DNA from 3 places in the Nonomuraea marmarensis genome. Region 2 is predicted to be linked to each of the others. Evidence: riboswitches for the same ligand, from Rfam matches in the RefSeq annotation. Region 2 holds a riboswitch; each other region holds the start of a gene.
What was found. A riboswitch is a leader RNA that binds a small molecule or an ion and turns the genes downstream of it on or off. The one in region 2 is predicted to bind cyclic di-AMP.
Positions count from the first base shown of each region.

Region 1: another riboswitch for cyclic di-AMP. It lies ahead of ACFLIM_RS23825 (glycoside hydrolase family 25 protein); the one in region 2 lies ahead of ACFLIM_RS18205 (coiled-coil domain-containing protein).
Region 3: another riboswitch for cyclic di-AMP. It lies ahead of ACFLIM_RS45730 (glycoside hydrolase family 25 protein); the one in region 2 lies ahead of ACFLIM_RS18205 (coiled-coil domain-containing protein).

Region 1 is NZ_JBICRM010000014.1:130,757-140,688, forward strand. Features, by position in the region: gene ACFLIM_RS23805 (acyl-CoA dehydrogenase family protein) at 1-816, shown strand, start outside; gene ACFLIM_RS23810 (acyltransferase family protein) at 995-2,299, shown strand; gene ACFLIM_RS23815 (hypothetical protein) at 2,406-2,642, shown strand; gene ACFLIM_RS23820 (MFS transporter) at 2,752-4,149, opposite strand; gene ACFLIM_RS23825 (glycoside hydrolase family 25 protein) at 4,392-5,072, opposite strand; cyclic di-AMP (ydaO/yuaA leader) riboswitch at 5,134-5,276, opposite strand; gene ACFLIM_RS23830 (MerR family transcriptional regulator) at 5,697-6,101, opposite strand; gene ACFLIM_RS23835 (methyltransferase domain-containing protein) at 6,169-6,909, shown strand; gene ACFLIM_RS23840 (CoA transferase) at 6,989-7,246, shown strand; gene ACFLIM_RS23845 (alkaline phosphatase D family protein) at 7,380-9,908, shown strand.
Region 2 is NZ_JBICRM010000010.1:8,896-18,827, reverse strand. Features, by position in the region: gene ACFLIM_RS18250 (M64 family metallopeptidase) at 1-792, opposite strand, end outside; tRNA gene ACFLIM_RS18245 (tRNA-Pro) at 1,112-1,185, opposite strand; tRNA gene ACFLIM_RS18240 (tRNA-Gly) at 1,275-1,348, shown strand; gene ACFLIM_RS18235 (alpha/beta hydrolase) at 1,416-1,994, shown strand; gene ACFLIM_RS18230 (uridine kinase) at 1,998-2,621, shown strand; gene ACFLIM_RS18225 (TrpB-like pyridoxal phosphate-dependent enzyme) at 2,653-3,963, shown strand; gene ACFLIM_RS18220 (50S ribosomal protein bL37) at 3,999-4,076, opposite strand; gene ACFLIM_RS18215 (DeoR/GlpR family DNA-binding transcription regulator) at 4,211-4,990, shown strand; gene galT (galactose-1-phosphate uridylyltransferase) at 4,987-6,060, shown strand; cyclic di-AMP (ydaO/yuaA leader) riboswitch at 6,129-6,268, shown strand; gene ACFLIM_RS18205 (coiled-coil domain-containing protein) at 6,275-7,231, shown strand; gene ACFLIM_RS18200 (DoxX family protein) at 7,349-7,753, shown strand; gene ACFLIM_RS18195 (hypothetical protein) at 7,796-8,521, shown strand; gene ACFLIM_RS18190 (DinB family protein) at 8,514-9,014, shown strand; gene ACFLIM_RS18185 (ATP-binding protein) at 9,283-9,759, opposite strand.
Region 3 is NZ_JBICRM010000050.1:901-10,832, forward strand. Features, by position in the region: partial or broken gene ACFLIM_RS45710 (heavy metal translocating P-type ATPase) at 1-364, opposite strand, end outside; gene ACFLIM_RS45715 (hypothetical protein) at 386-1,426, opposite strand; gene ACFLIM_RS45720 (heavy-metal-associated domain-containing protein) at 1,423-1,635, opposite strand; gene ACFLIM_RS45725 (metal-sensitive transcriptional regulator) at 1,659-1,940, opposite strand; cyclic di-AMP (ydaO/yuaA leader) riboswitch at 2,416-2,553, shown strand; gene ACFLIM_RS45730 (glycoside hydrolase family 25 protein) at 2,567-3,295, shown strand; gene ACFLIM_RS45735 (M15 family metallopeptidase) at 3,931-4,623, shown strand; gene ACFLIM_RS45740 (L,D-transpeptidase family protein) at 4,701-5,411, shown strand; gene ACFLIM_RS45745 (DUF6042 family protein) at 5,741-6,361, opposite strand; gene ACFLIM_RS45750 (hypothetical protein) at 6,500-6,781, shown strand; tRNA gene ACFLIM_RS45755 (tRNA-Arg) at 6,994-7,065, opposite strand; gene ACFLIM_RS45760 (response regulator transcription factor) at 7,182-7,586, shown strand; gene ACFLIM_RS45765 (hypothetical protein) at 7,701-8,546, opposite strand; gene ACFLIM_RS45770 (SAM-dependent methyltransferase) at 8,954-9,769, opposite strand; gene ACFLIM_RS45775 (hypothetical protein) at 9,834-9,932, opposite strand, start outside.

The DNA.
Region 1 (9,932 bases), on a different contig from region 2:
CCGGACGCCGGCTCCGACATCGGCGCCATCCGCACCCGCGCCGTCTACGACAAGGGCGACTGGGTCCTGAACGGCGTCAAGACCTGGGCCACGAACGGCGGCATCGCCAACGTCCACGTGGTCGTGGCCACGGTCGAGCCGTCCCTCGGCACCAGGGGCCAGGCGTCCTTCGTCATCCCCCCGGGCACCCCCGGCCTGTCCATGGGCCAGAAGTTCCGCAAGCACGGGATCCGCGCCTCCCACACGGCCGAGGTGATCCTGGACGACGTCCGCGTGCCGGGGTCGTGCCTGCTCGGGGGCAAGGAGAAGCTGGAGGCCCGGCTGGCCCGCGTACGCAATGGGGAGCGGGCCGGGGAGCAGGCGGCGATGCGGACGTTCGAGACCACCCGCCCGTCGGTCGCCGCGATGGCCGTCGGCATCGCCAGGGCGGGCTTCGAGTACGCCAGGGACTACGCCCGGGAGCGGGAGCAGTTCGGCCGCAAGATCGGCGAGAACCAGGCGATCGCCTTCCTCCTGGCCGAGATGGCCACCCGCGTGGACATCGCCCGCCTGCTGACCTGGCGGGCCGCCTGGATGGCCCGCAACGGCAAACGGTTCGAGCAGGCGGAGGGCTCGATGTCGAAGCTGGTGGCGGGAGAGACGGCGGTGTGGGTGACGGAGCAGGCGATCCAGATCCTGGGCGGGGCGGGATACACGAGGGAGCATCCCGTGGAACGCTTCCACCGTGACGCCAAGATTTACACGATCTTCGAGGGGACGTCGGAGATCCAGCGGTTGATCATCGGCCGCGCGGTCACGGGCCTGCAGGTTCGCTGAAAATGTCCGATTCACCACCGCCGCGCATTCGTGACCGGTGTCGCGCCGAGAGTCTCCTCCTGACAAACTGGCCTGACATCCGGGCTTGGCCGTGCGCCCCCAGGAAGTCGGCCGCTATGCACCTCATCTTGGGTTCGCTCTGAGCATCCGCTCAGGTTGACCTCATAGTGTGACCCGAATGTCTATCAACCTGGCCGCGCGGGAGGGCGGTGGCGGGCTGCAAGCCGTGGCCCGAGCGCAGGTGCTTCCGCCGACCCGCCGGCAGACATGGCTGGACGCCCTACGGGGTGTGGCCGTGATCGCTGTGGTCTTCGAACACTTGCTGGATCCCCTCTTTCCCGAGGTTCGCGCGATCATCAGCCCATGGTTCGACTTCGGCCAATACGGCGTCATGATGTTCTTCCTCGTCAGCGGGTACGTGGTGCCGGTCTCGCTCGAACGGCGCGGTAGCATCGCCGGGTTCTGGATCAACCGGCTGTTCCGGCTTTACCCCCTGTGGATCGTCGCGGCGATCGCCGGGACCGTGTTCGGTCTCCTTCCGGTGTACTCGGCCCTGCCCGGCCAGTTGAGCGACCACCCGGCCGTGTCCACAGTGGCTCACCTGACGATGCTGCAAGATGTCCTTCAGGTGGTCAGTGTCGTCAACGTGTTCTGGACGTTGTCCTACGAGATGGTGTTCTACCTGCTGGTGACGGCGATGTTCGTGTTCGGGCTGCACCGTGCGAGCACCACCGGCGCGCTCGCCTTCGCGGCAGCGGGCGTGCTCGTCGGTGGCGTGCTTCCGGCCGGCGCCTTGTCCCGCGGTCTCGGCGGTGACGTCGTCGTGCTGATTGCCACCGTTGTGCTGATGGCGGGAGTCGCCGCGATCCTCGGCGGTGGTCATCGCCTACGACTATGCGGTGCGACTGCCGTGGCGGTCCTGGTCGTGGTGCTGCTGGGGGTAAACAGCCGGATCGGGGCCTGGCAGAGCTTGGCCATCGTGTCCACCATGCTCGCCGGTACCGCGTTCTATCGACTGGACCACGGGCAGCTCAGCCGGGCAGGAGCGGGCTGGCTGATCGGACTGGTGCCCATCGCGTCCATCGCCGCCGCGGTCTGGTTCGGCCCCGGCTGGGGCATGTCCGACCAGCAGGCACTGGCGTTCAAGTGGAGTTGGTCCACTGCCGTCGCGGCGGCGTGGCTGACCTTCGTGATCGGCCGTCTTCTGCGGTCCGCCGCTCTGCCGCGCTTCCTCGTACGGCTCGGGCTGATCAGCTACTCCATCTATCTGCTCCATCCCCTCGCGATACAGGCCATGCGACGGTTGATCCCGGATGCCGCCCTGATCCCATTCCCCGAGCGGCTGACGTGGTCCATCGTGCTGATGGCGGCGGTACTCTCCTGCGCTGCCCTGAGCTACCGGTTCATCGAGCAGCCGGCTCAGACACTCGGCCGTCGCCTGGCCCACTTGGCTACTCGAAGACGAGGCGAGACGACCGGTTGACCCAAACCGTTCCGGTCGCACCTTCGCGGAGTCTCAATGCCCACGCAAGCGCGTCGTCACCGACCATTGCGACGGTGAGATCTCCTATCGACCCAGCCGGCGGCATGTGCTCGGCCAGAGCGGCCCCGGAGACGGCGACAACGTCTACATCGACTTCACCGTCGCCTGTAACCCCTCCGCAGCGATCGTTCATGGGTTGATGCGTGAGCTCGCCGAGCACCAGAATCAGGGGGCCGCGATCACCGTGAGCATCGATCGCATGCGAGAACTGCTCACGCGCCCAGAGATCACCTATTTGATCGCGGAGAGGGGCGTCGAGTCCCGCGCCGCCGGGGAGTCATGATGGGCCGCGCTCGGCCGGCAACACAGGGGAGCCCTCCGGCGGGAACGGGTCGTTGCCGGGCGCGATGGCGCTGGTCGCGGACCTTGTCATCGGTTGTCCCTGCAGAAAGTCAGTGGAGATGGACGCCTTCGGGCAGGTGCGCCTTGCCCTTCGGGACGAGCGCGACCGCGATGAGTGCGGCGACGACCGCCGCGCCCGCCGCCACCGCGTACGCGGCAGGGAAACCGCTGGCCGTGCCGGCCTCGATGCCGCGAGCTGCGATCGCGGATACGACCGCGACGCCGACTGACCCACCGACCTCGTGGAAGGTGTTGACCACGCCGGAAGCCAGTCCCGCCTCGTGTTGAGAGACGTATCCGAGCGCGGTGGTGGTGGCGGCGACGAACGTCAGGACGATGCCGCCCGCGCCGATCGCCAGGCCGGTGATGACCCCGGCGGTGCCGTCCACCAGGGCGAGGACGGTCGCGCCGGCGGCGGCCAGCAGTAGTCCGCTGACGGCGGCCCCCCGCGCGCCGTGCCGATGGATGACGTGCCCGGCCAGGTGCCCGACAGCCCCGGTCGCGAGCGCCACCGGCACGAACAGGAGCCCGGTGACCAGCGCGGGCATGCCCTGCACCCGCTGCAGGTAGAGCGAGCCGAGGAAGACCATGGCCAGCAGCAGCGCGGTGGCGGCGAGCATCAGGAACGCGCCGGTGGCGACCGGCCGGCGGGCCAGGATCCGCACGTCCATCAACGGTTCGGCGGTGGCTCGCTCGACCACCGCGAACAGAACGTATCCCGCCAGGGCGCCACCGAGCGCGAGCAGGGTCGTGGCCGACCCCCATCCGGAGTCGCCCACGTTGACCAGGCCGTAGACGAGGGCCGCGGTCGACCCGGTGGCCAGGACGGCGCCGGGCAGGTCGATGCGCCGCCGGCGCGCGGGACGGTGCGCGGCGACCATGCGGGGCAGCAGAACCAGCACGGCCAGCCCGACCGGGACGTTGATGAAGAACACCCAGCGCCAGCCGGGCCATGCGGTCAGCAGCCCGCCGAGCAGCGCGCCCGCCGCGAATCCGGCTCCGCCGAGCGCCGCCCATGCGCCGAGCGCTTTGCCGCGTTCGGCGCCGTGGAAGGTGCGGGTGATGGTGGCCAGCGCGGACGGGGACAGCAGCGCCGCGCCCACGCCCTGGGCGAGCCGTCCGCCGATCAGTACGGGCCCGCTGGTGGCCAGGCCCGTGACCAGCGAGGCGAGGGTGAACAGGGTCAGGCCGGCCAGCAGGATCCGGCGCGTGCCGTAGGCGTCCCCCAGGCGGCCGCCGAGCAACATGAGCCCGCCGAAGCACAGCGTGTAGGCGGTGACGGCCCAGGTGAGCCAGGCGCGGTCGAGGTCCAGGCCGGAGCCGATGCTCGGCAGCGCCACGTTGATCACCGTAACGTCCAGGATCAGCATGAACTGGGCGACGCAGAGCAGCACGAGAGCGATCCACCGCCGCGAGTCCGGCACCGCTTGCGTGGCTGAGTCAGTCACGAGGCCTCCGTAAGTAAACACTGATGTTCGACTTACTGTAGCCCCTTATGGCCAAAACCTGAACACTCTTGTACGAATTAGCTGCTCGCGCGGCGCGTGCCGTACGACCACCTCGCCCCGCTCGACGTCCAGGCCGACGCCCTTGAGCACCTCCAGTTCGCCGAAGCGCTTGCGCAGCCCGCGGACACTGATCGGTCGGCGCGGGGCACCCAAGGGGCGGGCCGCGCGTCCAGACACTCTGGCTACTTACGGCCCAGGGCGCGGAGTTGGTCCAGGCTCACGGAGGAGACGTTCTGGTCCACCGGGCTGTCGGTGTACTGGTGGATGGTCCACGTCTTCCACGGCGGGGGTGGCGTGACCGTACCTTTGGCCTTGCTGTAGTGGGCGACCCACAGCGGATACTGGCCGAGGCCTTGACCGTATTTGCTGGCGAAGTTCCAGCCGGAGTAGAACAACGGGGTGACGCCGGTCTTGGCCTTCACCCGCTCCAGCCACGTCTTGGCCCAAGCGTTGACGTAGGCCGCGGGTTTGCCGTCGGTGGTCTCCAGGTCCAGGGCCAGGAGGTCACCGGGCTTGGCCGGCTGCTTGTTCACCACGGACAGGAAGAAGTCGGCCTCGGCGACGGGGTCGTTGGCCGGGCGACCGTAGTGGTAGGCGCCGCGCACCATGTTCTGCCCGGCCATCTCGGCCCAGTGGCGGGCGAAGGCGCGGTCGGTGAAGTCGGTGCCCTCGGTCGCCTTGACGATGCCGAACTCCGCGCCACTGGCAGCCCAGTCGTGCGCCGGCTCGTAGTTGGAGACGTCCTGGCCGTAGGCGAACTCATGGGCATGCGCGGAACTGGCGACGGACGCACCAGCCACGGCGGTGATCATGGTCAGCAAGGCGGTCGCCGCGAGCTTACGCACGATTCCGGGAGTGGCCATTCGGGCGATGTTGATCTTCGGGGCTGGGGTAGGACGGTGGTCGGCCATCGGTAGGGAGTTCTCCTTGCTTCCATACCGCTTACCGGGTTAGCTGACGGGTTCGGGCGTGGAAGCTGCCCTATGGCACTATCCGTGCCAATTCACCCCAAGTAGTACGAACGGGTCCCCGGTTCCGCCCGCAGGCGGACTCAGCGGTCACAGGCGCGCCTGCGATGTCATGCGATGCTCAAAGTAGCGACCGGACAAACCGGATGTATTTCGCAGAAGATAACGTATTAACCAAAAGCCTGACAAGTAGACAAACCGCAAGTTTTGCGAGTGCGACATCACAGTCGTGTAGGCGAGAACCCGGTGGCGCTGCAGCGCCTGAAGCACCTTGCGAACCGAGACGGGCTTCCGGCACCGTCCGCTCCGGGACCGATCAGCAACTTCGTGGCCGGCGATTCGATGTGGCTGAGCAGGGGCGCCTTCTGTACCGGCCCGAAGTCCATGCCGCCGTTGCCTTGCTCTGGCCGAAGGCCCAGGCTGATCTCCTGCGTGGCAAGTGGCGCTTCCTACTATCCTGCCTAATAGCTGATGCCTGCCGGTGCGAGGGGCGTGGCCCCCTCGCGGTGGCGGCCCGGCTCACACTCGCACGTGTGGCGGGGAGGATACGGAGATCCGCTCGGCCACCATGGACTGGAAATGGGAACAGCTGGTGAAGTCCTCGTGGTCGCAGTCCAGTGCGCAGTCGATGAGCTCGAGCGACGCCTGCGCCTCGGCGATGCGCCGGGCGAGCTCCGCCCGACGGCGCAGCAGGACACCACGCCGTTCCGCCGCGTCCGAGGTGGTCATCATCTCGCGGATGTCGTCGAGGCTGAATCCGGCTTCCTTGGCGCGCAGGATCACGGCCACCCGGTAGAGGTCGTCGGGCCCGTATCGGCGGCGTTCCCCGCCGATCCGGGCCGGGCAGAGCAGGCCCATGGCCTCCCAGTGCCTCAGGACATGCGTGGCCAGCCCGAACCGCTCCGCGATGTCGCCGATGCTCATGGTCGCATTTGACTTCATGCCGACATTAAGTCGCATGCTGGCTCGCATGTCCAAAACGACGGAACACATGGAATCATTCATTCAGCTGCTCGACGTCGTCGACGCGTTGCCGGGGGCGGTCGCGTTGCGGGCGCGCTCGTCCGAGCTGCTCGGCCTCCCGGACGGCGCGGCCGTGGTGGACGTGGGCTGCGGCGCGGGACGTGCGGTACACGAGCTGGGGGAGCGCGGGGCGCGGGCGATCGGCGTGGACGTCAGCGAGGAGATGATCGCGGTGGCCCGCCGTCGGTGGCCGCAGGCCGACTTCCGGATCGGCGACGCCTTCGGCCTGCCGCTCGAGGACGGCGAGGTCGCCGGGTATCGAGCCGAGAAGGTCTTCCACGAGCTCGCCGACGCGGCCAAGGCGCTGGAGGAGGCCAAGCGGGTGCTCGCTCCGGGCGGTCGCGTCGTGCTCATCGGGCAGGACTGGGACACCTTCGTCATCGACTCCGACGACCCGGCGCTCACCCGGACCATCGTGCACGCCCGCGCCGACCTGACCGCCAATCCGCGGGCGGCCCGCCGTTACCGCAACCTGCTGCTCGACACCGGGTTCGAGGACGTCGCGGTGGAGGCGCACATGAGCGTCTTCACCGACGCGGCCATGCTGCCCATGCTCACCGGCATCGCGGAGGGCGCCCGTGCGGCCGGAGCCGTCACCCCTGAGCAGGAAGCGGCGTGGGTGAGCGAGCAGAAGGAACGAGCCCAGGCAGGTCGCATGTTCCTGGCGTTGCCGATCTTCATGGCCTCGGCCTCGCGACCTGAGGAGTAGCGCACGCGCCGCGGCGGTTCGCGAGCTCGCCAAGGCCGCGCATCATGCCGGAGGTCTACCGGAGTCGGCGGACGCCGGCGTGACCGGCAGGCCGCGTCACCGGGGCAGCGGGCAGGCGGCCCATCCGATGGTGCCGAGCCGGCCGTCGCCGGCCGTACACCATCCGCAGCTGCGGCACCGCGGGGTGATCGCCGAGGTCGAGCACCCCTCGCTCGGCTCCGTGCCCCTGCCCGGCGTCACCGTGAAACTGTCCAGGACACCTGGCTCCGTACGGCTCCCGCCGCCTCGTCTCGGCGAGCACACGGCAGAGGTCCTGGCCGAGTGGCTCCAGGACTAGGACGTCGGTGAAGCTGCCGAGGCCGTACCTGGTATTCGGGCGGATATGTCGTCGATCAACCGACTTGTCCTGTATTTTGATCATTCATCATGGTGAAACCGGAGCGGTGCTAGCTTGACTCAAGCTCTTCCGGGTGAATCAACAAAGCACCCTGCATCGCAGGGGTTTCCTCGCCCTGGCGGGCGGCGCCCTCGGCGTCCTGGCGGTCGGGCAGATCGCCCAACCCGCGATGGCGCACGCCGACGATGTGGACGCGGTCCCGTTCACCCTGGGGGTGGCCTCCGGCGATCCCGATCATCACAGTGTCGTGTTGTGGACCCGTCTCGTCGCCGATCCGCTGAACGCCGAGACCGGGGGCATGCCGGCCGAGCCGGTCGAGGTCTTATGGGAGGTGGCCCGCGACGACGCCTTCCGGCACGTGGTGCGGCGCGGTTCGGTGACCGCGGTGCCCGAATCCGTGCACACGGTGCACGTGGTCGTGGACGACCTGGCGCCGGATCGGTGGTACTGGTACCGGTTCAAGGCCGGTGACACCTACAGCCGGACCGGCCGGACCCGCACGATGCCGCCGCCCGGGGCCAAGGCGGACCACATGCGGTTCGCCTTCGTCTCCTGCCAGTCGTGGGCCGGCGGCCCCTACCCGGCCTACCGCGACCTGGCCGAGCAGGACGTCGACTTCGTCCTGCACCTCGGCGACTACATCTACGAGACCGCCAACGGCGGCCTGACCGAGTTCCGCCGGCTGCACGCGCTCTACAAGACCTCGCCGCACCTGCGCGCCGCGCACGCCCGTTTCCCCTTCTTCCTGACCTGGGACGACCACGAGGTCCAGAACAACTACGCGGGCGACATCCAGGGCGGCGCCGGGGACGGCAGACCCTTCCTGGAGCGGCGCGCGAACGGCTATCAGGCGTACTACGAGCACCTGCCGATGCGCCCCGCCCAGCAGCCGCACGGCCCGGACGCCCTCATGTACCGGCGGTTCGACTTCGGCAGGCTGGCCGAGTTCAGCATCCTGGACACCCGGCAGTACCGCAGCGACCAGCCGTGTGGCGACGGCCGCAAGGCCCCGTGCGCGGAGACGGCGGACCCGGCCCGCACGATGACCGGGCCGGAGCAGGAGCAGTGGCTGCTTTCCGGCCTGGGCCGGTCCAAAGCCCGCTGGAACGTCGTCGCGCAGCAGACCATCATGGCCCAGTTCGACTACGACCTCGGCCCCGGCAAGATCGTCAACCTGGACGAGTGGGACGGCTACCCGGCCGCGAGGTCCCGCATCCTCGACTTCATCGCCGAACGCCGGCCGTCCAACCCCGTGGTGCTCAGCGGCGACTGGCACACGCACTGGGTCAACGACCTCAAGACCGACTTCGACGACCCGAACTCGGAGACCGTCGCCACCGAGTTCGCCGGCACGTCGATCTCCTCCGGCGCCGGCTGGGACGCGGACGTGCGGGCGGGCCTGGCGGCCAACCCGCACGTCAAGTTCTACAACGGCACCTACCGGGGCTACGTCATCTGTGACGTCACCCCCGAGCGGTGGCGCAGCGACCTGCGGATCGTCCTGGCCGCCGCGGACCCGGCCTCCCCGGCGTACACCATCGCCGCCTTCGAGGTGCGCGACGGCGAGCCGGGCGCGCGCCGGATCGACGAAGGCGACGGGCTGGCGGGCCGGGTCACGGACAAGGCCACCGGCACCCCGCTGCCCAACGTCCAGGTGACGGTGACCGCGGCGGACACCGGCCTGCGGATCGCGACCGGCACCACCGACGCGACCGGCGAGTTCCTCGCCTTCGCGCCGCCCGGCGACTACAAGATCGCGATCAACGGCGTCGGGTACGAGCCGGTCACCGTCACGGCCAAGGTCACGCAGGGCCGGCAGACCCGGGTGGAGCCGGCGCTCGAGCGGGCGGCGGTACGGGCCGGCACCGGCCGTTCCGTACCGGGACCGCAGTCCCAGGCGGCGCTCACCGACATCGTCCTGTCCAACGACCTGGTCGCCCTGACGGTCTCGGCCGGCACGCAGGACTCGCAACTGCCCGGTGTGACCGTGGGCAAGCCGATGGATCTGGCGGCCGTCGGCCACCTGGACCAGATCGACTGGCTGAACCTGCCCTACGCCTCCCTCACGCAGCCGCGCGGCGGCAACGCCTGGCAGCAGCTGACCGTGCGGGCCGACACGACGCAGGTCGTGTCCGCCACCGGTCCGGAGGCCGTGGCCCGAGCCACCGGAGCGTGCACCGCCGCACCGGAGGTGCGGGTGGTCACGACGTACACCATCCGGGCGGGAGAGCCCTGGGTCAGCGCGGAGAGCGTCTTCACCAACCAGGGCACGGCGGCGCGGACGCTGTGGATCGGCGACGTGATCGACCACGACGGAGCGGGCCAGCGCAGCGGCGTACCCGGCGCCGGGATCGTGACCGCCTCGGCCCCGGCCGACTTCACCCCGGCCGCGCCGTGGATCGGCATGACCGGATCGGACGGGCAGACCTACGCGCTGCTGTACGACGAGCCGGGCTTCACCGCCTACGCCTGCGGCATCTGGGTGATGAGCCAGCGCCAGGTGACCATCCAGCCCGGTGCGGCGTTCACCCTGCGCCGCAGGATCGCGGCGGTGGACAACGGCGGCGCGGCCGACCCGTTCGCGGTGCTCGCCAACCTGTGATCGGCCGGAAGAGCCGCCCCGCCG
Region 2 (9,932 bases):
GTACCGGTCGATGACGCCGCCGGACAGGCTCTCCTCGCCCAGCCAGCGGTACCACTTGGCCTGCTGCTTCCGCATCTCCTTCACGGTCAGCCGGGTGTGGTGGATCGACGTCGGCTCGGTGTCCGGGTGCGGGCCGCCGGGGACGTTACGGGTGCTGTACGGGTATTCGTCCTGGAGGCCGCCCAGCGAGTGGCCCAGCTCGTGCGGGCTGACCAGCGGGCCCTGCGGCGCCTGCCCGGTCGTCGTGGCGTTGCGCCCGCCGATGCCGCCGTACGTGCTGGTGTTGGCGATGGTCAGGGTCTGCCGGTTCTCGGCCGTCACCCCCGGGATCATCGAGACGTACTGTTCCAGCGCTTGCTGGCCGCCGGTGCCGAACGTGACGCCGCGGGCGTTCGGGCCGGCCGGGCAGGTCGACGCATACTGAAGCTTCAGCGGCGTGTCGCGGCGGACATTGCCGTCGTCGGGGTCGCAGCTGATGCCGGACACCCCCGACACGATCTCGATCATGTACACGTTGAAATAGTCGCGGTAGCTGCGGAACGGCTCGATGCTCCACTGCACGTTGAGGTGCTTGTTGACGTCGTCGCGGAACTGCTGCATCTCCTCGGCGGTGTAGCCGTCGCCTAAGATGATCAGGTTCAGCCGGTCCCCCGGCGGGCCGGTCACCTGCAGCGGCACCACCGTCGCTGACCCGACCTCCTCCGACGCCGCGATCGCCGGGACCGCTCCCGTCAGCAGCGTGCCCGCCAGACCGACCGCCATCACGGCGGCCGGGATCTTCCGCTTGGCCATGGTCACCTCACCCTCGCTTGCGGGAGACGGCCAGCCGCGCGGAGTGCGAGCCTCGGTCACCCCACAGGGACGGTAGCCACGATGCATGCGGACAGCACCGGACAGATGACGGATATTCGGGCACCCTTTTCCATCTTCTGCAGGAACCGGAGGCGCTGCGGTTACGCTGCTCGACGTGCTGATCCTGCCGCCGATGGCGACGTGATCAAGGTGCTCAGGAGAACTCATTTGTCCCCTGGAGGCGTTCAGAGGGACGGTCGAACGATCAGGGCCCGGTCCTCGATCGTGAGAACCAGGCCCTCTGCCTGAGGCAACTCTGTCGGGGCGACAGGATTTGAACCTGCGACTTCTTGCTCCCAAAGCAAGCGCGCTGCCAAGCTGCGCCACGCCCCGTCTCGCCCGGTGCGCATGCGGTCCGTGACTCCGGTACGCTTACGCCCTGACGACCGGATGAAGTCTAGACCAGACTTCGACCGGTTCGCGCGGACGTAGCTCAATGGTAGAGCCCTAGTCTTCCAAACTAGCTACGCGGGTTCGATTCCCGTCGTCCGCTCCACACGACGAAAGGCCAGGTCATCCGCGTAGGATGCCTGGCCTTCGCGGTCCCGGCCTATACTCGCGAAATGGCTCCTGAAAGGATCTTCGGTTTCCCCACCCGGTTCGAAGGCGATCCCGATCGGGTGGCCGTCCTCCTCCCCGGCGGGGGCTACATGCCGGCCCGCCCCCTCCTCCACTACGCCCGGGCGGTGCTCAAGCAGCACGGCTGGTCCGTGCAGGAGATCTGGTGGGAGCCGCCGACCACTCCCGGCATCGAGGATCGGGCTGAGTGGGTCCTGGACCAGGCGCGCCGGGCCCTCGACGCAGAGAAGGCCCAGCAGCTGCTCCTGGTCGGCAAGTCGCTCGGCACGTTCGCCGCGCCGCTGGCCGCCGAGCGGGGACTGCCCGCGATCTGGCTCACCCCGCTGCTCACGATGGAGACCGTCGTCGAGGGACTCCGCCGCAGCGAGGCTCCCACGCTGCTGGTGGGCGGCACCGCCGACCGGTTGTGGGACAGCGAGACCGCACGGACCCTGGACCACCCGTACGTCGAGATCCCGGGTGCCGACCATGGCCTGGAGACCGGCGACCCGGTCGAGTCGGTCGAGATGCTCAAAGAAGTGACCACGGCCATGTCCCGTTTCGTGGCGGGACTGCGTCCGTAGCCGATGCGTGCGCGACCGATCTCCCATGACGTCCTCGTCGAGGAGCTGGCCGAGCTGATCGCCGGGCGGCAGGGGTGGGTGCGGGTGGCCGTCGACGGGGCGCCGCCCGCCCGCCCGGAGCGGCTCGCGGACGCGCTCGTCGCGCCCCTCAGGCTGCGCGGCCGGCCCGTGCTGCGGGTGTCGGCCGGCGATTTCCTGCGGCCCGCGTCGCTGCGGCTGGAGCACGGCAGGACCGACCCGGACGCCTTGTACGAGGACTGGCTCGACACCAAGGCGCTCAGAAGGGAAGTGCTGGAGCCCCTGGACCCGGGCGGATCCGGACGGGTGTTGCCGGCGTTGTGGGACAGCCGGGTCGATCGGGCGTACCGGGTGCCGTACGAGGAGTTGCCCCCGGGCGGCGTGCTGATGGTCGACGGGACGTTGCTGCTGGGGCGGGGACTGGCGTTCGAGGTGAGCGTGCACGTGTGGTTGTCGCCGGGGGCGCTGGAGCGCGGGACCCCCGAAGACGAGCGGTGGCGGCTGCCCGCCTACGAGCGGTACGAGCGGGAGTCGCGGCCGCAGCAGACGGCCGACGTCGTGATCAGGGCCGATCATCCGGATCGCCCGGCGCTGCTGCTTGGGGAGTGACCGAGGCGGGTAACCGGCGCAGACTGGGACGATGATCCCCAGCAACTGGTACAACATCGTTCCTGATCTGCCCGCCCCGCCCCCTCCGCCGCTGCATCCCGGCACGCGGCAGCCCATAGGACCTGACGACCTGGCCCCGCTCTTTCCGATGGAGCTGATCGGTCAGGAGGTGAGCGGGGAGCGGTTCGTGCCGATACCGCAGGAGGTGCTCGACGTCTACCGGCTCTGGCGGCCGACGCCGCTGATCCGGGCGCGCAGGCTGGAGAAGTCGCTCGACACGCCGGCCAGGATCTACTACAAGTACGAGGGCGTCTCACCCGCCGGGTCCCACAAGCCGAACACGGCCGTGCCTCAGGCGTACTACAACGCCCGCGAAGGCGTGCGGCTGCTCACCACCGAGACGGGCGCAGGGCAGTGGGGGTCGGCCCTGGCGTTCGCCTGCTCCCAGTTCGGCGTGGAATGCCAGATCTGGATGGTACGCGCCTCCTACGACCAGAAGCCGTACCGGCGCTCGCTCATGCACGTGTACGGCGCCACCGTGCACGCCAGCCCGTCCCCCGTGACCGGCTCCGGCAGCAAGGTGCTGGCCGACGACCCCGACTCGCCCGGCAGCCTGGGCATCGCGATCAGCGAGGCCGTCGAGGTGGCCGCCGCGACGCCGGACGCCCGCTACGCGCTCGGCTCGGTGCTCAACCACGTGCTCATGCACCAGACCGTGATCGGCGAGGAGGCGCTCGACCAGCTCCCCGAGATGCCGGACCTGGTCATCGGCTGCACCGGAGGCGGCTCGAACTTCGCCGGCCTCACCTTCCCGTTCCTCCGCGAGAAGCTGGCGGGCAGGATCCAGACGGTGTTCCGGGCGGTCGAGCCGACCGCGTGCCCGTCGTTCACGCGCGGCGTCTACGCCTACGACTTCGGCGACACCGCGGGGCTCACGCCGCTGCTCAAGATGCACACGCTCGGGCACGGGTTCGTACCCGACCCGATCCACGCGGGCGGCCTGCGCTATCACGGCATGTCGCCGCTGCTGTCGCACATGTACGAGCTGGGCCTGTTCGAGGCGGTCACCCGCCCCCAGAACGAATGCTTCGAGGCCGGCGTGCGCTTCGCCAGGACGGAGGGCATCGTGCCCGCGCCCGAGCCCACGCACGCGCTGGCCGAGACCATCGCCGAGGCCCTGCGCTGCAAGGAGAGCGGCGAGGAGAAGGTCATCCTGACCGCGCTCTGCGGCCACGGCCACTTCGACCTGGCCGCCTACGACCGCTACCTGGCCGGGCAACTCGAGGACTACACGCTCCCGCAGGACCGCATCGACCAGGCTCTGACCGAACTGCCGGGGTGAACCGGGGTGGCCGCCTGAAAACCGGCGGCCACCCGTCAACGCGCCGTGGGACGCTTGCCGTGGTTCGCCTTCTTCTTCTTGCGTGCCTTGCCCTTGCGTGAGCGCCTGGCCATAAGCTCGCCTCCGGTGATCGGGTGAGCCCTCAACGTCTCTCGCCTGCCCCGACTCGCGCAACCCATCCGCTCGAACTAACATTCCCCAACAAATCCGTGTCATAATTTGGTGGAATCTGTTGGAAGGAGCGGGCGTGCTCGCACAGCAGCGTCAGCAGACGATCCTCGAACGCGTGCGCAGCAGCGGCGGCGTCCGCGTCGCCGACCTCGTACGCGAGCTCGGCGTCTCAGACATGACCATCCGCCGCGACCTCGAGGTGCTGGCCGAGCGAGGGCTGCTGGAGAAGGTGCACGGCGGCGCGACCGCACTCGGCCCCGGCTCGACCGAGGAGCCGGGATTCACCGCCAAGTCCGCCCGCCAGCAGCAGGAGAAAGAGGCCATCGCGCGGCACGCCGCCCGCCTCGTACGTCCTGGCACGGCCGTGGCGCTGTCCGCGGGGACCACCACGTGGGCGCTGGCCCACCACCTGATCGGCGTGCCCGAGCTGACCGTGATCACCAACTCGATCCCGGTCGCCGAGGTCTTCCACCGCAACCCACGCGTCGACCGCACCGTCGTGCTGACCGGCGGCGTGCGCACGCCGTCCGACGCCCTGGTCGGCCCGGTGGCCGTGGCCGCGATCCGCCGCCTGCACGTCGACACGCTCTTCCTCGGCGTGCACGGGATGAGCGTGCGCGCCGGGTTCACCACGCCCAACCTGCTCGAGTCCGAGACCGACAGGGAGCTGGTGACGGCCGCGCACCGGTTGGTCATCCCCGCCGACCACACCAAGTGGAACACGGTCGGCATCAGCACCATCGCCGAGCTGACCGAGGCCGACGTGGTCATCAGCGACGCCGGGCTGCCCGACGACGCACGCATTGAGCTGGCCGAACGGGCCGGAGAACTGATCATCGCGGAGGGCTCGCCTTGAAGCGCACCATCACCCACCTGGCCGACGGACGAGAGCTGATCTACTTCGACCGGCGGGACGACGCCGACAGGAGCGCGATCGACCGGCGGACGCTCGAACCCCGGCCGGTGGCCTCCGAGCTGCGTTACGATCCGCTGACCGAGGAGTGGATCGCGATGGCGGGGCACCGGCAGACGCGGACGTTCCAGCCGACGGGCTCGGCCAACGAGTGCCCGTTGTGCCCGTCGTCGGACACGCGTTCGACGGAGGTCCCGGCGTACGACTATGACGTGGTGGTGTTCGAGAACCGCTTCCCCTCTTTTTCCGGAAATTTCGGGACTTATCAGGACGTGGGCGGCTTGAGTGATGTACGGCCGGGAGTGGGGCGGTGTGAGGTGGTGTGCTTCACCTCTGAGCATTCCTCCTCCTTCTCCAAGCTCTCCGACGACCAGGTGGGCCTGGTCATGGAGGCGTGGGCCGACCGCACGGCCGAGTTGTCCGGGATCGAGGGCGTGGAGCAGGTGTTCTGCTTCGAGAACCGGGGAGAGGAGATCGGCATCACGCTCGCCCACCCGCACGGCCAGATCTACGCCTACCCGTACGTCACGCCCAAGACCAAGCTCCAACTCGGGGCCGCCAAGCGCTACTCGGGGAACCTCTTCGCCGACGTGCTGGCCGCCGAACGGGCCGCGGGGACGCGGGTGGTGGCCTCGAACGAGCTGTGGACGGCCTTCGTGCCCGCCGCCGCGCGCTGGCCGTTCGAGGTGCACGTGTACCCGCATCGGCAGGTGCCCGACCTCGCGGCGCTGTCGGAGGAGGAACGTGCTGCGTTCGCCCCGCTCTACACCTCCGTCCTGCGGGCGTTCGACGACCTGTTCGGCGTGGTGATGCCGTACATCTCGGCCTGGCACCAGGCGCCCGTGCGCCAGGACCGGGAGCTGGCGTACCTGCACCTGGAGCTGTTCAGCATCAGGCGCGCGCCCGGGAAGCTGAAATACCTGGCGGGCTCGGAGTCGGCGATGGGCGCCTTCGTCAACGACGTGCTGCCGGAGGAGGCCGCACGCATGCTTCGATCACAAGTAGATCACTAATGGATTTCTAGTTAAGGTCGCATTACTCGTGATCTACCACTAATATCCCCTTATGCACCGGCCGTAACAGCCGTTGCACGCCTAATCCCGGGCGAGTTGCCCGGGAGCCGGGGACCCATTGCACCTGGGGTGAGTCCACTTCGGTGGTAGGGAGCAGCTCCCATGCCCGAACCCGTCAGCTAACCCGGCCGGCAGAGGGAGAGGAAACATCTACGTGGCGGTTTCGTCCCCCGCGACTCTTGCCATCGGTCTCATCACCGCCACCGTCGTCGCCTTCCTTCCGGCGACCGCGGCGTCGGCCGCTCCCAAGCCGACGGAAGCCGAGCTCCGCGCCCAGCTCAAGCAGCTCAACAGCAAGGTCGACAAGCTCATCGAGAAGTACAACCTCAAGCGCGTGGAGCTGGCCAAGGCACAGGAGGCGGCCAAGTCGGCCAAGGACCGCCTGGCCACCGCCGAGCAGACGCTGGCGACGGCCGAGCAGCGCGTCGGCGAGATCGCCAGGATGCGCTACCAGAACGCCGACCCCTCGATGCCCGGCATCCTGCTGCCCGAGAACGGCAGCGGCGCGGCCTTGCTGGAGCAGCTGACGGCCGAGCAGCAGGCCGTCGTGCAGGGCGTGGCCAAGGCCCGCGACGACAAGCAGAAGGCCTCCGACGAGGCCGCCGCGCTCGCGTCCCAGATCCGTACGGACACGGACGATGTGGCCGGGCAGCGCGACGATGCCCAGGACGTCATCAAGGACATCCAGAAGAAGCTCCAGGACCTGGTGCCGTTCGGGCCCGGCCGCAACGGCAACGGCAGCTGGGCCCCCGAACTGCCCTCCGGCTCGGACAACATCACGCCCCGCACGCAGCTGATGCGGGCGGAGGTGCGGAAGAACTTCGCGCTGCCGTACGAGGTGGGCTGCTTCCGCGCGGGCTCCAGCGGCGAACACCCGCTCGGGCGGGCCTGCGACTTCATGATGAGCACCGGTGGCTCGATGCCCAGCGCCGCCCACAACGCCCTCGGCGACCGGATCGCGGAGTGGGCCATCAAGAACAAGGACAAGCTCGGCGTCAAGTACGTGATCTGGAAGCAGCGCATCAACCAGGGCTCGGGCTGGAGCGCGATGTCGGACCGGGGCAGCATCACCGAGAACCACTACGACCACGTGCACATCTCGATGTTCTGAGGCGATCAAGGGCCCGGGTGTAGATAGGTACACCCCTGTCAGGCACCTAGATCGATTCTCCCCGGCGATCCCCACGCCTAGCGTCGGAGGCACGACGCTCAGGGGAGGCTGAAGATCATGACTACCGCACCGCACACGACCGCCGCAGGACGCCTGCTCAACGTCGCCCTGTGGATCCTCCAGGTGGCAGTGGCGGGCTTCTTCGTGATGTCGGCCATGGGCAAGTTCGCGAACGCGGAGCCGTCCGCCTCGACGTTCGAGGCGATCGGGTTCGGAGACTGGTTCAGAAACCTGGTGGGCGTGCTGGAGGTGGCGGGGGCCGTGGCGTTGTTCGTGCCCCGGCTCGCGGGTCTGGCCGGGCTGGCGTTCGCCGGCCTGACGGTCTGCGCGACGCTGACCGAGCTGTTCGTATCAGGTGGCGGCGTGGTGTTGCCACTGGTCCTGCTGGCGCTCTCCGCCGTGATCGCCTGGGGCCGCAGGGCGAGCACGGCCCGGCTGTGGGCACTCGTCGGGGGCAACTGACACGGACATGCTGGAGTGGTGGAGCTCTTCAAGGACGATCCGATGTCCCGCCCTCTCACCTATCCCGGCCGGATCCCGTCGACCTCCGGCATCCTGGTCGACGACGCGTACGTGCCGCTGAGCGCCGAGGAGAGCGTCCCGCCCGGCGAGTGGCGGGCCGAGGACGAGCCGCTGGCGGCGCTGCTGGCCCGCCTCGACTGCCCGCCGTTGCGGGCGCGCCACCTGGTCGTCGCCGTGGGCTCCAACGCCGCGCCCAGCCAGGTACGCAGGAAGTTCCTCGACCATGGGGTACGCCCGATCGTCCCCATGACGCTCGCCGACGTGCCGGGCATAGCCCCAGGCGTCTCCGCCCACGTGAGCAGATGGGGCTACGTACCGGCCGCGCCGATCGAGACCCCCGGCGAGACCTCCAGGCTGTTCGTGCTCTGGCTCGACGAACTCCAGCTCGCGGCCCTGGACCTCACCGAGCCCAACTACCACCGCCGCACGATCGCCGTCGACGGCACCCGGGCGTTCGTCTACACGGGAAAGCACGGCTGCCTGACAGACCCCGAGGGCCGCCCTCGCCGCCTGCGACCCCAGAGAGCCCTGATCCAGGACCTCCTGGACGAATCCCCCCGGCTACGCCACCTGTGCGGGAACACCCCGGACGACTTCGTGGACAACGTCAGGGACGAGACCGTACGCGAGGCGGTCTACCGCCTCTTCCAGGCCGACCTCCGGACTGAGGCGCCTGCCGGGCCGGATAAGGTCGGACCTCGTGATTGACACCCGCGTTCCCCCACCTCTCACCGGCGACGAGCTGACCGTCCTGACCAATTGGCTCGAATGGCACCGCGGCACCCTCGCCGTCAAATGCGCCGGCCTGTCGGACGACCAGCTGCGCCTGCGCTCCGTGCCGCCCTCGACCCTGTCCCTGCTCGGCCTGGTCAGGCACCTGGCACACGTCGAACGCGCCTGGTTCCGCCGGGTGCTGAACGGCGAGGACCTCCCCAAGCTCTGGGACAAGGACCGCGACAACGACGCCGACTTCAACGAGGTCGACACCGCCTCCGTCGAGGAGGCCTTCGCCACCTGGCAGGCCGAGATCGAGTGTGCCCGCGCCATCTCGGCCGCCAAACCCCTGGACGCCGTCGGCGACCGCAACGGGCAGGACTGCACGCACCGCTGGATCCTCGTCCACATGATCGAGGAGTACGCCAGGCACAACGGCCACGCGGACCTGCTACGCGAGCGTATCGACGGCGTCACGGGCGAATAACGGCCCTGAGCCAGCACCCCAGCCGCCGATACCGCTCCAGCGCCGCCTCCATAGGCAGCGTCGCAGCAGCCCGTGCTCGGCCGGCACGCCCGGATATTCGCGTCACAAGCGATCGTCGGTCAACGCTTTGACCACGGAGCCGGCCCACGGGGCGCACGTAACGGCGGCTCGCCACGCGCCGGTCAGCGGCCGTTCTCCTGGAGGTCCTCAGGCACGTGCGGCGGGTGGCGGCCTGCTCGGCCCTGCCGTAAAAGATGGGGATCTTGATCTAGGCGTCGGCGCGGAAGAGCGCCCAGACGGCCTTGCCGCCACGAGCCAGGGGGTCCCAGCCCCAGCACTGGCTGTAGGTTTCGACGATGTAAAGGCCGCGCCCGTTCTCGGAGATGAAATCGGGCTCCTTGGGCCGCGGCACCTCGTCGCTAGGGTCGGCCACCGCGAGCAGCACGTGCGGCGCGACCCGCATCAGCAGCAGCTCGATCTCCCGCCGCCCCGGCGTGTACATCGCGTACCTGACGGCGTTCGTGACCAGCTCCGACACCACCAGCGCGGCGTCGTCACTCAGCTCGTGCAACCCCCACCGCCGCAGCGTCGAGCGGGTCACGTCCCTGGCCGTCTTCACGGAGTCGGCTTGAAAGGGTAAAGGGCACGAGGTCGCGTACGGCTTCCCGCCTGTGAGAAGGTGGTCGAAGCCCACTTCCCGGGTGATCTGCAGGCAATCGGCAGTGGCCAGAGGATCCTCCACCATGCCGCCGATACCTCCCCGTTCAGCCTTGGTTAGTGCATGTATGGCCGAATATGCACTAAGCCATCATGGGTCACGATCGCTGCAGCTGCAAGACCCAAATGCACGTGCAGTTGCATTGTGCAACAGCAAGCGGCGTTTTGGGGCATAGGTATCCGAATCGGACACGAGGTTGA
Region 3 (9,932 bases), on a different contig from region 2:
TCGTGAACTGCAACGCCGGGATCATCGCCATCGCGACCACCGGCACGGACAACACCACGGAAGTGATCAGGCGGTTGCGCAGCGGCTGAAGTTCGTCCCCCGGCTCTTCCTCGCCTGCCTCAGCCTTGGGCGGAGCGGGCAGCGCCGCGGTGTAGCCGGCCTTTTCCACTTCGGCGATGAGCTGCTCAGGTGCGACGCCTTCGCCGAAGGTGACCTTCGCCTTCTCCGTGGCGTAGTTGACCGTCGCGGTCACGCCGTCCATCTTGTTGAGCTTGCGCTCGATGCGGTTGGCGCACGAGGCGCAGGTCATGCCGCCGATCGAGAGCTCGACCGCGTTCTGCCGGTCATCGATGACAGAAGACATCACCGTTCTCCTTTCTCTCGCTCAGTGGCCGTGATCGTCGCCATGCCCGCTGGGCGTGGCCGTCGGAGTCGTGGTCGTGGTCGTAAGGGGCGTGGCCGTGGGAGTCGTGGTCGTAACGGGCGCCGCCGTCTTATCCGCGCCGAGGGTGAAGTCGGCCGTACGGACCTTGTCCCCGTGCTGGAAGTCCAGGAACAGGCGGTAGTCGCCGCCGCTGGGCACCTCGGCGTAGAAGACGATCTCGGGCCCGGCCTGGGTCTTGCCGTCGCCCGGCGCGCCGTCCGGGTGGACGTGCAGGTAGGCCAGGTCCCTGGCGCGCAGGACCACCAGGTGCCCGTAAGCACCCAGGTAGGGCTGCAGGTCGGTGACCGGCTCGCCGTCCTTGCTCACCTTCAGGGTGAGCTTACTCGCCTGCCCCGGTGTCAGGTCGCCGTCGAGGGTGACGGTGTATCCGTCGACCGTCGCGGTACGGCCGGCCAGCGGCAACGCCTTGGGCTCATACTCGCCCGCCACAGACAGGTCCGTGCCCAGCGTCAGCGCCTCGCCGCCGGTGGGCGCGAAGTCGGCGAAGGCCCGGTACGTCCCCGCCTCCGGCAACGTCAGCTCGACCGACCAGACGCCCTCAGGCGTCATCTCCGGATGCACGTGCTGGAAACTGCTCAGATCACGGGAGACGACGATGAAATGCAGCTTCTTGTCGTGCTCGACCTGGTAATCGGTGACCGGCTTGCCGTCCGGACCCGTCACGGTGAAGCGGAAATCGGTGGGCTCACCCGGCTTGATCGCCCCGGTCAGCGAGGTGAGGGTGTAACCGTTCTCGGACACCTGGAGCCCCCCAGGTGTATCGCTCCTCACCTGCTGGGCGGCGTGCTCACTGTGTTCACCGGACTCCTCAGAGGATGGCGCCGCCATCGCCGCATGCTCCGCCGCGGGCGCCGCCATGGCGGCGTGCTCGTCGGCCGGAGCCGCTCCGACCGGCCCGACCACCTTGCCCGCACCCAGGGCGCCGCCGAAGACGACGACCAGCCCCAGGATGTAGGAACCGAGCTTGGCTGCGGTGTTCATGACTGATTCGCCACTTCGTATCCGGCCTCCTCGACCGCGGCAACGATCTTCGCCGCGTCAACGGAACCGTCGCCGTCCACCCTCAGCAGCCCGCTGGCCAGGTCGACCTCCACGCTCGTGACGCCAGCCACCTCGCCGACCTCTTCCTTGACCGAACTGACGCAATGGCCGCAGGTCATGCCCTTGACGATGTAGGTGGCGGTACTCATATCGATCTCTCCTTCAACCCTGGTCAGGAACGGACAAGCCGGGCAATGGCATCAGAGGCTTCCCTGACCTTCACGTCAGCCTCGGGACCACCCTTCAACGTGGCCTCAGCGACACAGTGAGCCAGATGCTCCTCCAGCAACGAGAGAGCGAACGACCGCAGCGCGCTGGTGGCCGCCGACACCTGAGTCAGGATGTCGATGCAGTATTTGTCGTCTTCGACCATCCGCTGCAGACCACGCACCTGCCCCTCGACCCGGCGCAGCCGCACCGCGTGATCCTGCTTGCTACCGCTATATCCGACCATGCCAGCCTCCCATCGAGCCTCTCACCTACTACAACACTATACCCCCCTACGGTATTTCCCAGGCAAGAGTGCAGTCCATCGCGCTGATGCTCAGCGCCTGTTCGATCCGGTCGAGCGCCCCCCCGGAAGGACCCGGGGGTACTGGCCCGTTCTTCAGATCGTGGCCGGACCCCGCCACTGAACGTGACCGTTCACCGATGTTTACCTCTTACGAGGATCCGGACGGTGTGCGACGACGAGGACGGTGCGGATGCGCACCAGTTCGGCCACGGCCTGCTGGAACGCCCTCCCAACCGGAGAGTTGTATCCCTCGAGCTGCGGATGCGGCTGCTTCCAGCCGTAGGGCGACCGTTCTTGACTGGAAATCTATCCACTTGTAGCCTGCTTGTCAGGTATTTACCCTTATGGGGTGTTTGTAGGTATACGTCCGACTCGTCAGCTCGTTACCAGACCATCGCAAGACCATCACAGAACCGCCCTGTGACCGCTGAATCCGCCACACGCGGAACCGGGGACCCACGTCCCAATTGGGGTGAATCGGCACGCCGTGCCGTAGGGCAGCTTCCACGCCCGAACCCGTCAGCTAACCCGGTAAGCGGTATGGAAGCAAGGAGAACCCCTTCACGATGGCCAAGCACCGTACCCTCCGTGTTCCAAAGATCAACACCTCCTTCGTCGGCGAGACCCGCCCCCTGCGCAAGGTCGCGGCGACCGTATCGCTGGCCCTGGCCGCCGCCCTGGCGGGCGCCGGTCTCGCCGGTCCCGCACAGGCGGATGGCTTCATCGAGGGGCGAGACATGTCCCACTACGAATCCAGCTACGACTGGGCCGGGAGCGGCGCCCAGTTCGGCATCGTCAAGGCGACCGAAGGCACCGACATCATCGACAGTTCGTTCGCGCGTCACTGGGCGGAGATCGGCAAACTTCCCATGGTGCGCGGTGCGTACCACTTCGGGCGCCCCTCCAACGACCCCGTCGCAGAGGCCGACTTCTTCCTCTCCGTGGTGAACAAGCAGCCCGCCAAGGCAGGGGACCTGCTGGTCCTCGACCTGGAAACGACCGACGGTCAGTCCCCGGCGCGAGTGAACGCCTGGGCCAAGACATGGCTGCAACGGGTGAAGTCCAAGACCGGCGTCACACCACTCTTCTATGCCAATTCCAATTTCGCCGAGAAGTACGGCCAGGGATTGGGCGAGTACCCACTGTGGGTGGCCAACTACAACGAGGCCAAGGGCACGGTCACCCCGCCGTCGCCCTGGAAGAAGTGGATCATCCACCAGTACACCGACGACCCGGTGGACCAGAACGTCTCCTCCCTGCACCAGGACCAGCTCCGCGCCCTCGGCCGGAGATAATCCGATCGCTCCCAGCGAACCCTGAACGGCTGGAGCGAGCCTCCACCGCCGCTACGGCCCTGGATCTGCTCGACACCCTGCGCCATGAGCTCGACATCTCAATCCTGCTCATCACCCACGACGTGACCTTGGTCGCCGACCACGCCGACCAGATGCTCGTCATGTCAGCAGGCCGGATCGTGGAGACCGGAAACCCCGCAAGGTACGCATGGCGCCACGGCACCCCACGACCATCGACCTTCTCGCTGCCAGCGTCATCGAGACCGTGACGGCGTCGAGACCGACGCAGCCGACCACGTAGATCCATGGGCTTGTGGCACTCGAGTCGGGCGGCGTGTCGGTACTCGTCGATCAGCTCACCGAGGCTCGTTCGCCTTCCACGGTGTCGATGAAGGCGCTGAGGCCCTTTCTCCGGTGGCCGCCCGGGCCAGCGCCATAGTCCTCAGGGAAGGGGGCGCGGCGGCCCAACTCGCCGCCGAGCCGGACGTAGCAGGCCAGGGTTCGAGTTCTACGACGGCACACGGATCGCGGCCACAGGCGTGGCCTGAGTCTGCCGTTATGTCCGTAAGAGGATCGATGGCCGGTCATATCTGATCGATTAGAACAGGCAGCTGAAGAGTGCCTAACCTGGGGAGATGGCATTCATCCCGCACCGCACGCCAGCTGCGGCGGCACTCGTTCTGCTCAGCGTGACCGGCGTCGCTATGGTGACGGCTGCGGCGTCCCCTCCGGCGCCCTCTCCCTCGGGCACATCACAGAAATTCACCGCCATAGTGACACCAGTGTCCCCGGACCAGCTGCGCTATTCCTGGCGCCGTGGATGCCCGGTGCAACCCGACGATCTCAGAATGATCAGCATGACCTACTGGGGTTTCGATGGCAGGCCCCACACAGGCAAGCTGGTGGTCAACGAATCAGTGACCAACCAGGTCGTCTCGGTCTTCAAGATGCTGTACGGTCATCGCTTCCCCATTCGGCAGATGCAGCCGGTGGACGTCTACAAGGGCAGCGACGACGCCTCCATGACGGCGGACAACACCTCGGCCTTCAACTGCCGGCACGTCAAGACCACCGGCACTTGGTCGCAACACGCCTACGGCCTGGCGATCGACGTCAATCCCCGAGAGAATCCCTACATCCACCCCTATCCAGGCGGCACCATCGATCCCACGAACGCGAAGGGCTATGTTCAGCGGCCTCTGAACCGGCCAGGAGTCATCAACCCCGCTGACGACGTCGTTCGCGCGTTCAAGAAGATCGGCTGGGGCTGGGGCGGATCCTGGTCTGGCGAGAAGGACTACCAGCACTTCTCCCAGAACGGACGATGACGTCTGCGCCGCGACCGCTGCCGGAGAGCGCGGGGACGCCGCCCGAGCACACCTCTCGCCTGGCTAGCCTGACCTGCATGAACAGCACCAATCAGAGAGCGCCTGCGGACCCGAGAATGGCTTCCGTCCGCGTGAGTGCCGCTCTGCTTGCACTCGTCATGATTTTCAGCGGGTTCTTCGGTGCCCGTGCCGTGTCCGCGTCTGCGGCCGCTCTGCCACCCCCGTCGCCGGGACGGCAGCTCATCACCGTGACGGCCGACTCATACCAGAAGACCACTGCCACACTGGTGGCCTACACCGCAGAGGGCAGCCGCTGGGTGAAGACGTATGGGCCGTGGACAGCGAACGTCGGCAAGAGCGGCATCGCCCCGCCGAGCCAGAAGCGGGAAGGCGACGGGCGCACCCCGTCCGGCACGTACGGGTTCGACTTCATGTTCGGGATCAAGCCCGACCCCGGTGTGAAGTTCCCATACCGGCAGGCGTTCTCCTACGACAAGTGGAATGACGACTCCACCAGTCCCCTCTACAACGAGTGGGTGGACGCCCGCCACGCCGATCCGGGGGTCGCTCCCGAGAACATGGTGACTCCCCCGGCTTACGACTACGGCGCCGTGATCGCCTATAACACCAAAAACCGTACCCCCTACCTGGGTAGCGCGATCTTCCTTCACATCAGTAGCGGCGCGCCCACCACGGGCTGCGTCAGTCTGCCGGTCGACGAACTGCTGCAGGTGCTGCGCTGGATGGATCCAAAGCACTCCCCACAGATAGATATCAGAGTCGCATGACGCAGGAGCGAGGGGATCGGTCCCTGCCCTCTTCACGATCTCCCACACCGTCGAGTACGCAATCTTGTGACCCAGCCGGGCCAGCTCACCCTGAATCCGGCGGTGCCCCCACCCCGAAGCCTGCCGGGCCATCCGAAGTGACGCGTCTGGCTGCTTAGGATCTGGGCGGTGTATCTAGATCGTCGCCACGTGATATTGGAGTCGAAGCCCGGGACCAGCAGTTCAGTGCCGCAAGGATTCAGTGACCTCTGGTCGAAGAACCGTGAACGACAAAACGCTACGCATGAACAGATGATGACGTGTGGGAGCCGATAAATCATCCGGGCAGGTCAAGCCGCATGCCGATACTCTTCAGAACGCCGCCAAGCCTCGCATATCTCCTCTTCTGCGGCCAGTAGCTGCCTGGAGAGTTCTCCTAACGTCGCCGAGACGGTGCAGCCCGGGCTCCACACCGCCACGGCGGCCAGGTCGGCGGCGAAGGAGGTGTAGCGGTGAAACGCGTCCTGACGCCGGATCATGGCCACTTGCCCGGTCGGCAGGCGCAGCACCTCCTCGGCACGCGGTGGCTTCGTGGAGCGGCGATAGCGGGTCACCTCATCGGAGGTCGTCTCAGCGATCACCTGGCCGGCCGTCACCAAGAGCTGGAGCAGTTCCCGCCGCGTGGTCGGTGCGGGCACACCTACCTGGACGGCGATTTCCGACAGATCATCGGAAAGGCTGGCGCTCCAGTCACCTGAACTGCTGGACCACGGGTGGTAGGCGGCGGCGATCTGTTCCTCGGTGGCTTCACCCGGGGCGGCTGCCACCCGGACGGCGTGCAGCATCTCTGTCAATTGGTTATCGTTGCCCGGAAATGGTTTTCGGGCTTCCATAAATACCGTGCAATGCTCGCCCGGAACATCGGTGGAGCTACTGTCAGGCCATCTTAAGGCGATGCGGGCGACGGTCATATAGGACTTTTAATTCCTATATCTGTACAAACCTCCAACGTGAGGAAATCAAGAGCAGCAGGGGCGGACCGCTCCCGTTCTCCCGAACGCGCCGACGATCGAGGCGCTACAGCTGTCAGTTAGAGGGAGTGTTCCTTCTTGGAGGCCAAACGCGCCGCGTTGAGTGGCTGGGCCCATCAGCACGGCGACGTTCCCGAGCAGTTGCAGGCCGCTCTGAAGCGCGAGGCCTTCCGGCGCGACCGCCAGGCGAGCAGGCGCTACCGGCTCAAGGGCCTCGGCCGCGGCCTTCCACGACTGGGGGGCGGGGTCCATGCCGACTTCCACGAGTTCATCACCATCGAGCGCACCACAGGCGATCTCACAATGATCGTGGCCGCCGACGAATTGATCAGCACCTGGGTGATACGGAGGATCTGCTGACCCGCCGATCTCAATCGCGTCTGAAGAAGCAGGGGCGTGACATGAGGTCGCCGCGCTGTTCGAGGCTTGGTCAGAAGCTCTATCGTGGCCCACAACTGGCCCACAGCTAGCGAGCGTCAACGAGAACGGGCGGGACTCCGTGAGACTGGAGGCCCGCCCGTTCGTACGCTGTTTGCCCTGGTCAGCGGCCGAAACCGCTGCTCAAGATCGAGTGCCCCCTGTAGGATTCGAACCTACGCACCCGGCTCCGGAGGCCGGTGCTCTATCCCCTGAGCTAAGGGGGCTCAACGAGTGATAAGGCTATCAGCATCCTGACACCACTCGGCACCGGATAACGCTCCTCGAACGCATCCTGTGAAAACCGCCCGTGACCGCCTCGCTACAGGTTAACTTTGCGCCCGTGGGCGAGGTTCTTGGGAAAGTACTGGTCGTGGACGATGACGAGGTCATCCGGCAGCTCATTGCGGTCAACCTGAACCTGGAGGGGTTCGAGGTCGCAACCGCCACCGATGGGCAGGATTGTCTCGAACGTGTGCTCGACGTCATGCCGGATGTCATCACGCTGGACGTGATGATGCCGTGTCTGGATGGATGGGCAACGGCGGAGAGGTTGCGCACTGAGGAGGCGACCAGCCACATCAAGGTGGTGCTGATCACGGCCAGGGCGCAGGACGATGACAAGAGGCGGGGGCGGGGCATCGGAGTCGATGCGTATCTGACGAAACCGTTCGATCCGGCTGAGCTCATTCAGGTTGTGCGGGAGTTGGCGGAGAACGGTCGGAGTACAGGGCAGGGGCGGTGTTGAGTCTCCCGTGTTCGGGTGAGAGGGCTTACGTCTCGGGGTCCCGTGCTCGGGTGGCTCGGGTGCCGGGGGTTCCGCGCTCAGTTCAGAGGCTCGGAACCCCGGGCGTTGCCGACGTCACTCGCTCCTGGAACGGCACGCGTCAGGCGCACGATGGCATAGGACGGGGAGCCTGCTTAATGCGTCCAACACCACGCGATCACCCAGCGGCTCGTCCAGCCTGATGACGTCCCGGCCGAATCGGCCAACGCCCGCGCACAGGCCGCCGCCCTGATCGGGGACGTAGAGCCCCAGGACCACCACATCCGGCTTCTCGCTGACTCGTAGGCTGACGTCGAGCGGCTCTCTGCTGCAGGAGCCGTAGTCATAGCTCACCAGCAGCGTGCGTTCGTCGAGTACCTCGAAGTCCGTAACCTGCTCGCCTGAAACATGGTCGCCGACGGCGTCCTCGACGGTGCCGACCGCGTCCCGGTCGACCGCGACGCGGTCGATCGGGCCAGGCAGGTTCGAGAAGTACAGCCGCCACGCGGGCACGGTTGCCATGCCGCGTACGGTCTTCAGCCGCATCGTCGTGAAGGTGGCGCCGGTCAGCTTGTACGACTCGTCGTCGGGAAAGGTGTACTCCTCAGGCCAGGGGGACAGAGCCAGCAGCGCATCTCGCGGCCCGATCACAGGGACCCGCATCGTGGACCCGTCGTCCCAGCGGACCTGCGCCTCGGCCGGCGAAGTGGGGAGTGAGCCGGCCACAACCCAGCCGTACTCCTCATCATGCTGGATCCGCTTGTGCACCTCCGGCGGCATCGCGCTCAGGTCCCCGACCGGGACGAAACCCTTGCGCCAGATCTCCGCCGCACCGCTGGTCCGCCAGGTCCAGACGGCTTGCGCGGCGTGGTCTTCAAACGTGAGCGGCCCGATTAGGAGACGGCCGCCGCTGAGAAGCAGCACCACCGTCAGAAGTGTCATGACTAATCGCAGCATATGGCGATCTTGACAGGATCCCGCATCCGACGCCGACGAGACTCCTTAAGCATGATCACATACCATCAGCGTACGTACCGCATCGCGTAACACCGTTCGCCCCTCTTCCCGGAGTCCAATGCGCGGCGCCTGGAAATGCCGGCCGATGCCGTCGCCGAGCAGTGGACGCGCGAGGAGCGGCAGCGCAGGCTGCTCGACCCTTTCCCGTTGCGGGTGACGTGGCACACCCTCGGCCCGCCGTTCAGCGATCACTGGTCGGTCATCCGCCAAGGCACTGATGAGTCCCCGCTGTGGCTGGACGGGGCCCTCGACGATTTGCACCGGATCGTCACCACTGCTGTTCCCACCCAGCGTCTGGTGCTGTTGGGGGAACCCGGCTCGGGCATTCAGGCTCAGGGAACGCGGCCGATGCCGCAGAGGATGTCGGCTCCGCCCGGGCCGGCCAGCGACGGATCAAGAGTGCCTTCGGCGCGCCAGTCGGTCGTCGACACCAGGCCCGGCTCCAGCATCTCCAGGCCCTCGAAGAAGCCGGCCACCTGCTCGCGCGTGCGCGGGGTCACGTTTCCCGCGCTGGTCCTGCGGTAGACCTCGCGGCCCTCGCCCACCACGTCCCTGTCGAGCTCGCCCGCGGTCACGTGGGAGAGGATCAGATGGCTGCCGGAGGGCAGGCTTTCGCGAATGGCACGGACGATGCCCTGGGCCAGATCGTCGTCGGGGATGAAGTGCAACACGGCGACCAGGATCACGGCCAGAGGCTGCTGGAAGTCGAGCTGTCGCGTGATCTCCGGGTGGCCGAGGATGGCTTTGGGGTCGCGCATGTCGCCCTCCACCACGATGGTGTCCGCGGTCTCCGCCAGCAGAGCGCGGGCATGCACCAGCACGATCGGATCGTTGTCGACGTAGACCACCCGGGAACCGGGAGAGACGCGCTGCGCCACCTGGTGGACGTTCTCCTGGGTCGGCAGGCCGGTGCCTATGTCAAGGAACTGGCGGATCCCGCTCTCGGCGACCGCGCGTACGGCACGGCCCAGGAACGCCCGGTTGGCCTGCGCGATCTCCTTCGCGTTGGGCGAGAGCTGGATGATCTGCGCCGCGGCCTCACGGTCGGCGGCGAAGTTGTCCTTGCCGCCGAGCAAATAGTCGTACATCCGGGCCACGCTCGGCACGGTCGGGTCCACCCCCACAGGGGCCCGCTCCTGCTCGGTCATTCCTGCTCCTTTGTCCTCACGCCCTCTATGGATCTTAAAGGATCCCTTTCATCGGCAAAGGATCTTAGACAGGGGAGATGGCACGTTTCGGCTGGGTCGCACGGGCGGCCAGGGACTCGAACCGCTCCTTGTCGACTTTGACCGGCTTGCCCTGGGCCTGGGT